Regions from separate parts of the Methylomonas sp. 2F7 genome, predicted to be linked through region 3. Evidence: riboswitches for the same ligand, from Rfam matches in the RefSeq annotation. Region 3 holds a riboswitch; each other region holds the start of a gene.

Region 1 (2,201 bases), 2.1 Mb from region 3:
AAGATTTCGATATCCGGCGTGACGCTTGGCGCATGTGCGGATGCACCTTGCGAGAAACCTGCCAGAGAAGCCACTGCGATAGCAGCAGACAATAATTGCTTTTTCATTGTATATCTCTCAATTGATTGAATTTAAAGTTTGAGCCGACCCGTTCATGAAGGGGGAACCAGCAAAGCAGAATCCGGCCGGCTCAAGACGTTTGCGGGATTAAACCGCCAATGATTTACGACGAGTGGCGCGCAGTACGCCCATCAAGCCGGCGCCGAACATCCAAACTGCGGCAGGCAGTGGCACAGCAGCGGGTGCAGCGGTATAGGTCAAAGAACCCACGTTACCGCTAAATGAAAAATTCCATGTACCTGGGAAAGTTTCCAATTCTCCAGTATCGAAATCGTCGGCATTGACTTTTTCATGAACGAACGCCAAAGCATTGCCTAACTGACCTTGGGCGGCAAATGGCAAAGCAGTTTGGAAATCGTTACCGTAAACAGCTGTATAACCTTGTTGGCCAACAGTTCTAAAGGTGCTCAGATTGTTAGAATTGGCATCTTGAGTTTGAACAGAACCAACCATAACGTTCCATTTACTCATAGTATTACCAATGTCGCCTGCATTGCTATCGATGACGGCAGGAGAAGGAACTACTGACGTTGTGTAGAAACCAAATTTAGGCAGGTCAGTCAGGTCAGCCAGGATCCCATGACCACCAGAAACTCCCCAAGCAACGTCGTTGCCGGCAGTGTAAGCAGCAGCGAATGATTGAAAGTTGTTGTCGCTCAGTGAGAAAGACAATGATTGGCTAGGGTTAGCCAGAAATTGCTCAACAGTGATACCCAAATCCAGTGTAAATGAAGTTTTCGCTGTGTAGTCAACCAGGTTGAACAAAAACTCGCTACCGTCTGCTGTTGCATCACCGATAGCTTGGATACGCGCTTCCGCGGCGCCTGAAGCGGCCGCCGCCAATACTGCAACTGCCAACAATTTTTTAGACAATTTCATTTTTAAAACCTCATGTTTAAATTTCGATTAATGACATAAGGTGACAGCCCAGCCGTCTTGACCTGCAAGACCTGTGACTTTCCGTCCCCGCTTCACAACGAGTTTGGCTTTTACACGCTTTAGATCGTACTCGACGCTATCTAACATCCTGACAGCGCCGCTTTTGTTGCCCCCGCTACCATTTCCCCCTTAGCCTCCTCCCTATCCTCTTCCTTAGCCGCTCCTTGTCCGTGCCGTCCGTGTTCCCTAGTTGCTCCTGAATCCTTGCTGAACTGCCGATCCTCGACCCTTCAACTTGACGCGGATTATTCCAGAGCAATAGCGGCTTTTCGGTTACAGCATTGTTAAATTCACGTGACATGTAATACATCTGTATTACAAAGCCGACCGCTAACACGAAAATTCAGCGGATGATCGGGCGCGGGCGGTAGCTATGAAATTTAAGATTCTTTTTGCGGGCATTGCCTCACTGCCATTGAGCGAAGGAAGAAGCCCCTTCTCCCTCCAGGAGAAGGTTGGGATGAGGGGAGATAGAACCATCCGCTCTTAACTTAATAGCAGTGGGACGTGGTCCAGGTATGAATTGTCGTGAGCTGTGGACGGCAAGGCGTATCCTGACTATTGAGCTACTTCAGCTAAACCCAAGAAGTCCGTGATGCCCGCCGGGATACCCACAGGGCACAAGAGCGGGCATCCAGTGCCATGGAAGGCAAGTTTTAAGCTATCAATGAATTCTGGACTCGGCATTCAGGGGAAACTGGACGCCTTGGGACCGCGCAGCAAATCAGCTGCGGCAACTGGGCTCCCGCCTGCGAGGGAGCGACGATACCTGAGCAGACTAAACAACACCCAGTAAGACCTTGGCATTGACGATGCCATCAGCATCGGCCGGTTTTTCGACATCGATTTGCAGCACTTGCAAGCGGTGTTTGGTTTCCAGAATCGCCAGCCAGGACATCAGTCGGTCGAAGGCCAGATGTTCCAGCCAGACGCTGACTTTATCCTCGCCTTCCGGCGACAGGTGTTTGATCGCCGGTTTTATCTCCAGCTGCTGGCTGCTGAAATCGACTACCGCCATCGGCGATTGATTAGCGCCTTCCAATGCCGGTGCATCAACCGTAGCCTGTTGCCGCAAAGCCGCCACTTCGTTACCGACTTGTTCTAAGTAGGTATAGATTTGCTGTTGCGCCTGGATTTTTAGG
Region 2 (2,201 bases), 280 kb from region 3:
AGCGTGCTGGGCAATTTGCAGGGTAATTTCAAGCTGGGTCCGAGCGAAAACAATCTGTTGCTGGGCGCGGATTACAGTCGCTTGCGCGATGCAGGCTTTATCGAGGGCGATTTTGGCCCCTTGGGTTTGGGTGTCGGTACGGTCGATCTGCGGGCGCCGATATTTGACACCCCTTATGCTGTGCCGGGGCCGGGCCTGGAAAATCAGTTCATCGAAAACATCACTTACGGCGCTTACCTCCAGTGGCAAAGCACGCTCTACCGGCGTTTGCATTGGCTGTCCGGTGTCAGGCTGGGCAAGGTTGGCATCGATTTTAATAATGCGCAAACCGGGGTACACGCTAAAACCGATACGCTGAAATGGCTGCCGCGACTCGGTGGCGTGATTGATCTGAACGACGAGGTTTCCTGGTTTGTTTCCTACAGCGAAGGCATGCGCGGTCAACCCTTTGTGAATTTTGTCGATAGGCCGGCACCGGAATTATCCAACCATCTGGAAACCGGCCTGAAATTCAATGTTGCGAACCAATTCAGCGGCCAATTGGCGCTGTATCAAATCGAGCGCAGCCAGGTCGCGGTTACCGACAGCAGCGATTTTCAGCGGCGTTCGGTCGCCGCAGGGCAGCAACGCTCGCGCGGTGTTGAAATGGATTTGCTCTGGCAACCGGTCGAGGGCTTCAGCGTGCTGGCGAACTATGCGCATACCGACGCCCAGTTCATGGACGACGAAGCCGGGGTGGCTGCCGGCACTCGCTTAGCCCAAGTCCCGGAGGATGCCGGGCGGCTCTGGGCGCATTACCGTTTTCAGCAGGATGCGCTGCAAGGCTTTAGCTTGGGTTTCGGCGTTTATGCCCGTGCCGGGGCGTATTTGTCCGACGACAACCGCTTCAAAACCGCCGGCTACCACAGCTTCGACGCGGCGTTAGCTTACGAAACCGGGCGTTTCAAATGGGCGGCCACCGTCAAGAATCTCAGCGATGAGGATTATTTTCAGCCCTACGGCTATTTCGAGGGCCGGGTGGCGCCCGCGCCCGGCCGCGCGGGATTCCTGAGTCTTTCGATCAAGTATTGATGCCGTCGTTATCTATTTGCCACAGGAGTTTTTCAGGAGCACCTCACTCAGGGACTTAGAGTGATGTCGTAAGGACCGCGACAAACATGCCACATCCGCCGCGAGACGGAGCCGGAAAGCCACGGGTCTTGGAGATTAAGACAGCCGGGTTACCTGCAAGTTAAATGCCCTAAATTCGGGCTGGCGATTTGCAGATTAACTTTAACCGTAATTTATTAAGGAATAAAAAATGACAATCTTGCACTACAACCGCACTCAACTGGCAAGCGCCGGCCTGTTAGCCTTCAGCGCATTGACCGCCGTTTTAGCGCCTGCAACAGCGAGCGCTGCACAAGTTAGCGGCGATGCCACCATCACCATCAACAATGCCGCTTTTGCGGCGGCATCTGTCAATGTCGGCAGCGGGTATCCGAATGGCTGGATTGTCGCGAAACATTGGGGCGCCAGCGATAACTTACTCGGCATTACCGGCGCAACCAACGGCGGAACGGCGCTATCGGCAACCGCTAGCACAGCGATGTCGTTTGCGGTTAACAGCAACACCACGACCAACAGCTATCCGGCTGCCGGTCCCTATGGCCGTACCGAACAAGCCACAACGATGGACGCCGGCAACACCTCGATCGGTCAAATCGGTCTGAACGGCGCCTGGTTGTTGACCAGCCAAGGCGGCAGCGGCATTTTGACGCCCTACGACTTTAGCCTGGTAAAAACCGGGAGCACCTGGAATATAAAAACCTTTGATACCGGTTTCGGCTACCAAAATTTCTTGAAGCTGACCAACGTCGCCGAGTCGCTGAACAGCAATGGCGAATTACTGCTGAGCGGCGATTTGCAATGGACCGGTTTGTGGGCCGGTTTGGTTGGTGCCAATACCAATGCCGTGGTCGGTACCTTTAGCCTGGCGCCGTCCGCTGTGCCGGTGCCTGCGGCCGTGTGGATGTTCGGCAGCGGTCTGCTGGGCTTGCTGGGTGCAAGTCGCAAAAAAGCCTCTGTCGCGGCTTAGACCCTAAAGTTCCCTGGGCGAATGTTTGTTTTGCCCAGGGCCAAGAACTTCCGCAATACGAGCTACATTATGAAAATCAATAACCTTAGATCATCTGCCTGGCTATTAGCCGTTTTCAGTGTAT
Region 3 (2,201 bases):
TTGGCGCCCATGCCTATGCCGTGGCCGCTGGCGGTTTGCGAGTTCGCTACGCCGCCGTCGTTGTGGATCATCGCGACCCAGGTGGCGGGCAAATTGCCAATATAGCCTGGATCGCCATCAGACCATGGGCCCGTGGCGGAACCGTCCGGCGGGAAGGTATCGCCGGCAGCCAAATTGTAGGTTACGTGAGCGCTAGCCAAGCCGCTGACTGACATCAGCGCGCCCATGGCGCCCGCTAATACTAGTTTTTTAAAGGGTGAGTTTGCAGTCATTTTGGATCTCTATCGAATGAAATAAATGAGAGGAAGCCTTTCGTTAAACAATGCTTGGCGAGGGGATTGCCGTTGTCTGGTGGCAATCCCGCTTGGCAATTAAGCCGCTAGTGGTTGTTTGCGGCGACCGAAACCGATCAAGCCGGCCATGGCGCTGCCGAACAGCCAGACTGCGCCTGGAACAGGCACAGACGCGACCACGATATTGTTGGCATATTGCGCCACTTCGTTGGTAGTCAGTGTCAGCTTGTATTTGCCGCCGGCTGCGCTTTGGTCACCAATGGCGATGGTGTATTCGCCACCTGTTCCCGCACCATTAAACTGATAACCTTGCAAAGCTAAACTGACACCCAGGCTGTCGCCGGCATTGACTGCCAATTGCGTCGTCAGTAATGTCAATCCAGTCAAGCCTGGGCCTTGCGCCCAACCGCCATACACGGAAAATGCCAATTTCTGAGAACCGAGAGCGATGTCGCTCAAATCGTCTGCTAAGGTAATGTTCAAATACAGCGGACCGGTTGTCAGCAAATTAGCTTCCGGATTGCCGCTTCCAGTGCTGGTATGCACATTGGCGAAATCCAAGCCGGTATTAGCGGCAGAAACGCCGGCCTGCCAGGAGTTGGCGCCAACCGCAAACTGAACATCGGTAGGTAACTGATTGCCGGCGTTGGCTGCGTTGTGGTTGTAGTTGTAAACCTGTCTTAACAGGCTATTGGTATTGGTGTTTGCCGTGCCGACACAATCCGCTGTTGTGGTGCCGCCACAATAGTTGCCGGTCTCGACTATGCGTGTAGTGGTCCTATTGTGCAATCCCAAATAGCCTATGGATGGCAAGGTCGTGGAGGAATCCAGCCATGGTGTAATGGGACCGTTCGTCCAAACGGCTTGGTTGCCGGCCAGGGTTTGGGCAATGGCATTGCCGCCGGAAGTGCCGCCTGGAAGTCCGCCAGTGCCTCCGGTAGGGCTGATGTCTCCATACCCGCCCAGGTTGTAGCTGTTATGAGCGAATACGGTTGGAGATACGGCTAAAGACGCCACCAGAGTAGTTGATGCAGCTATTATTTTTGCAAAATTTTTCATTATTTCCCTCGAAAGAAAGTAGTACGCGCAGAATTAAAATGTCCTTAGTGATTAGCCGCTTCGTTAAAAATCGAACGGCTCTCATCCACGACATCTAGCAACCCGGCTTTCTTGTTATTTTTAAGAACCGTGGCTTTCCGGCCCCGCCTCTCGACGGGTGTGGCAATTCTTGCTTTCAGAGATTTGCTAATTACGCCAGCGGCAGACATGGCAGGGATAGAGACCTACTAACCGCTTTTCGGAAAGCAAACCACGAAGCAAGTTCACTAGGAAAAGCGAATAATGGGCCAACTTAATAAAATATATAAATTTCAGCCTATTACGGCTTATTTTGTCGAGGGTGACTTGAGTGAGTATCGGGCGAAGCTCTGGGAAATGGCTCAGGCGCTTGGTTTATATAACACAGTTTAATTGTTGGTGAATGGTCTCGCCTGGATATGGCAGTTTGTTTTCGCGAATTAGATCAGGAACTCCTTTCTTTTCTGGTCATTTATTGTTAGGTTGTTGCGCCGCTAATTGGGTTGGTATGAGATTTTTCAGTGGAGAGATGTATGCAAAAAACCGATAAAATCCCGTTGTGGGTGTTCCTGGCCCTGTCCAGTATAGAAACCCGCAAAGGTGCGTTACTGTTGATCTGGAGTAGTATTGTTTTTACTCTGTACTGTGTGCCTTGGCCACTCTATTTCGATGGCAACGGCTGGGTTGCCAAATTATTTTTAATCGACGATTGGGAATGGTTTGCGATGATGCTGCCCATGACGTTCTGGTATTGGCTGAGCATGAGATGGGTGGATAAAAACGGCGGCTGGCGTTTGGCCGGTGCGTGATATGCCGCACTATTTTTTAGGG
Region 4 (2,201 bases), 4.2 Mb from region 3:
TCGACAATGCCGTCAGCGCCTGTTGCCCAGATGATGCCTGGATCTCCGGCTTGGCCGACCGAGTTGAATTTATGGATTTGGCCGGTTAGCTCTGCCGGTGTATCGACGCCGACCGTTTCGCCCGAATAAGCCACATTGGTTCTGAAGATTGAAAACGCCGGAAAGTTTGCAGCGGATGAGCGCGCGTCTACGGTCACGGATTGGGCTGATGAGCTTAGATAGAAGTTGGTAAATGCGCCTTGCATGCCCCAGCCATCGTTGGACAGAGCCGGATTGCCCGCGAAGCCCAGATTGCTGGAATTGAAACTGGGGTTTGAGATGCTAGTGCCCAACTCAAGGGTGTTATCGGCACCTGTCCAAGCCGCCGCGGCGGGTTGAGCGAAGGCAAAGGATAAGGCAGCGGAAGATAGGGTGATTTTGAAAATGTTTTGTAAATCGATGTTCATTTTTGAGTGTCTCCAATATCCACCACATCGCGGTTTACGATTGTGGTAGATTTAAGTTGCTGTTTAATCTGGATTCGTCTGAGGTGTTTCGGGCCTGGCAGCCAAAAGTGGACGATTCCAAAGTTTTAATATGCATTGCGAGGGGTAAGTCGATAGCTGATGTCGGTTTACCTACTCGCTCTTACTCCCTGTGGTTTATGCGGTGCGGCGTTTGCCGAATACGCCTAATCCCGCTAACGCAGAACCAAACAACCAAACGGCCCCTGGCACCGGTACTGCGCTAACGCCCTGTGCAGTTATGGTTAAAGGCAGGTTGGCTCCAGTGACGTAGTCGTTAGCGGTAAGGGTTATTTGATAGTCAAAATGATCCTGACCTGTGGTGCCAGTTACAGGGTTGAGGCCAGTTGCACCGGTAATCGTGTCGCCCTTATTGAAACCCAGCACGGCTTCTTCAATGGTGAGAGAGTAATCTCCAAAAGCAATAATGTAATTGCCTACGTCCAAAGCAGTCGCCAGATAGGAGTCTCGGCTCAACAAGCTGCCGTCGGCCCATCCGCCGGTATTGCCAGGTATGGTGTAGGCTGGACTGTCGTCGCCGCTGACTATTTCCGTAGTGAGTGAGACCGTATCCTGAAAAATGCGGAATTGGCTATCCGCCAGGGTTAGTTCGCCGTCGCCGTTGATATCGACATAGGCGCCGGGATGTGCGCCCCAGCCCGCTGCGTAGCCTTCATTCGCCAGCACATCGATGACAACATTGGCAGCCGATGACAACGAAAACGAATAGAAATCGATTGTGGTACCGGCGCCGTGAACCGGGTCGACGGTCTTATAGATGGTTCCGTTTACGACCTCGGCCTGTGCGCTGCTTAGGCCTAAAAGTGAAATGGCAAGTGTTGCAGCCACCTTTTTTAAGGTTTGGGCATTTCTAGTGTTAACAGACATAATTCAATTCCTTTAAATAGAGTAAGACGTAGATTTTTACCGGTAGTCTCTACCGGCGACATTCAAGGTTTCGTATTTCCCTTTACGAGTTGTTGTCTAACGCACATGTGCCCGCTGCCGCGATGCCAGGCTCTTACTGTTCGATCCTGTTCGTACGGTAAGGGCCTAGGGCTGGCCGTTTGACCAACGGCTTCCCGCGCAATTTGAACGGTCTTAAAACCACTAAGTATTTCAATATTCCCGGATTGATCATGCCGCGCTATGTTTGCGAGAGAAGCAGTCCAAAGAGTTTGAAATACCGGGCTAGTTTGCACAGTGTGTTAAACAATGGGTTCAGACCAATCAGGTGATATAACAAACTATTCCTGACCAGTGAGCGACTGCTAGGGGATAGTTGTCGTCGTTTCCATATCGACCCGCTAATCCCTTCTCTTGCCTGCTCAAAAGAGGTAGCTCGACTATCTGAATCAGATCCGCAGCTTTCCGGCCCCGCCTTGCGACGAGTGTGGCGACTTGTTGGCTGCGCCCAGAGGGTGCAGCATTAATAGCTAAGCAAAATATGCGCCAGAATAACGCTAAGTGTGGGTGGTCAGCTTTTTTGTATGAATATTTATATATAAAACAAGGGGATAAATGGTTTGCTTTGAGATGGTGGGGCTGCAATAAGCGTGGCTGTTTTCCGGGGCTCCAGCTGGCTTTAATACTAGGGGATGAGTTATTTCACGTATTTTGAGTTATATCCCTTACTTTTTGCAGGGATAGACTTTGCCATCGGGATGAGCAGATGAATTAGAGCCAGCCTAGAGAGTC

What was found. Region 3 has a riboswitch for cyclic di-GMP ahead of ACR64Q_RS03360 (hypothetical protein). Riboswitches for the same ligand answer to the same signal wherever they lie in the genome.
Region 1: another riboswitch for cyclic di-GMP. It lies ahead of ACR64Q_RS12620 (hypothetical protein); the one in region 3 lies ahead of ACR64Q_RS03360 (hypothetical protein).
Region 2: another riboswitch for cyclic di-GMP. It lies ahead of ACR64Q_RS02045 (hypothetical protein); the one in region 3 lies ahead of ACR64Q_RS03360 (hypothetical protein).
Region 4: another riboswitch for cyclic di-GMP. It lies ahead of ACR64Q_RS22260 (VPLPA-CTERM sorting domain-containing protein); the one in region 3 lies ahead of ACR64Q_RS03360 (hypothetical protein).

What each region holds. Positions count from the first base shown of each region.
Region 1 covers NZ_CP195203.1:2,846,416-2,848,616, forward strand. The annotation lists gene ACR64Q_RS12615 (hypothetical protein) at 1-107, opposite strand, end outside; gene ACR64Q_RS12620 (hypothetical protein) at 208-999, opposite strand; cyclic di-GMP riboswitch class I at 1,039-1,117, opposite strand; gene gspM (type II secretion system protein GspM) at 1,838-2,201, opposite strand, start outside.
Region 2 covers NZ_CP195203.1:424,900-427,100, forward strand. The annotation lists gene ACR64Q_RS02040 (TonB-dependent siderophore receptor) at 1-1,071, shown strand, start outside; cyclic di-GMP riboswitch class I at 1,150-1,228, shown strand; gene ACR64Q_RS02045 (hypothetical protein) at 1,301-2,077, shown strand; gene ACR64Q_RS02050 (hypothetical protein) at 2,147-2,201, shown strand, end outside.
Region 3 covers NZ_CP195203.1:703,170-705,370, forward strand. The annotation lists gene ACR64Q_RS03355 (hypothetical protein) at 1-272, opposite strand, end outside; gene ACR64Q_RS03360 (hypothetical protein) at 372-1,352, opposite strand; cyclic di-GMP riboswitch class I at 1,446-1,526, opposite strand; gene ACR64Q_RS03365 (hypothetical protein) at 1,904-2,179, shown strand.
Region 4 covers NZ_CP195203.1:4,936,185-4,938,385, forward strand. The annotation lists gene ACR64Q_RS22255 (hypothetical protein) at 1-446, opposite strand, end outside; gene ACR64Q_RS22260 (VPLPA-CTERM sorting domain-containing protein) at 642-1,391, opposite strand; cyclic di-GMP riboswitch class I at 1,837-1,911, opposite strand.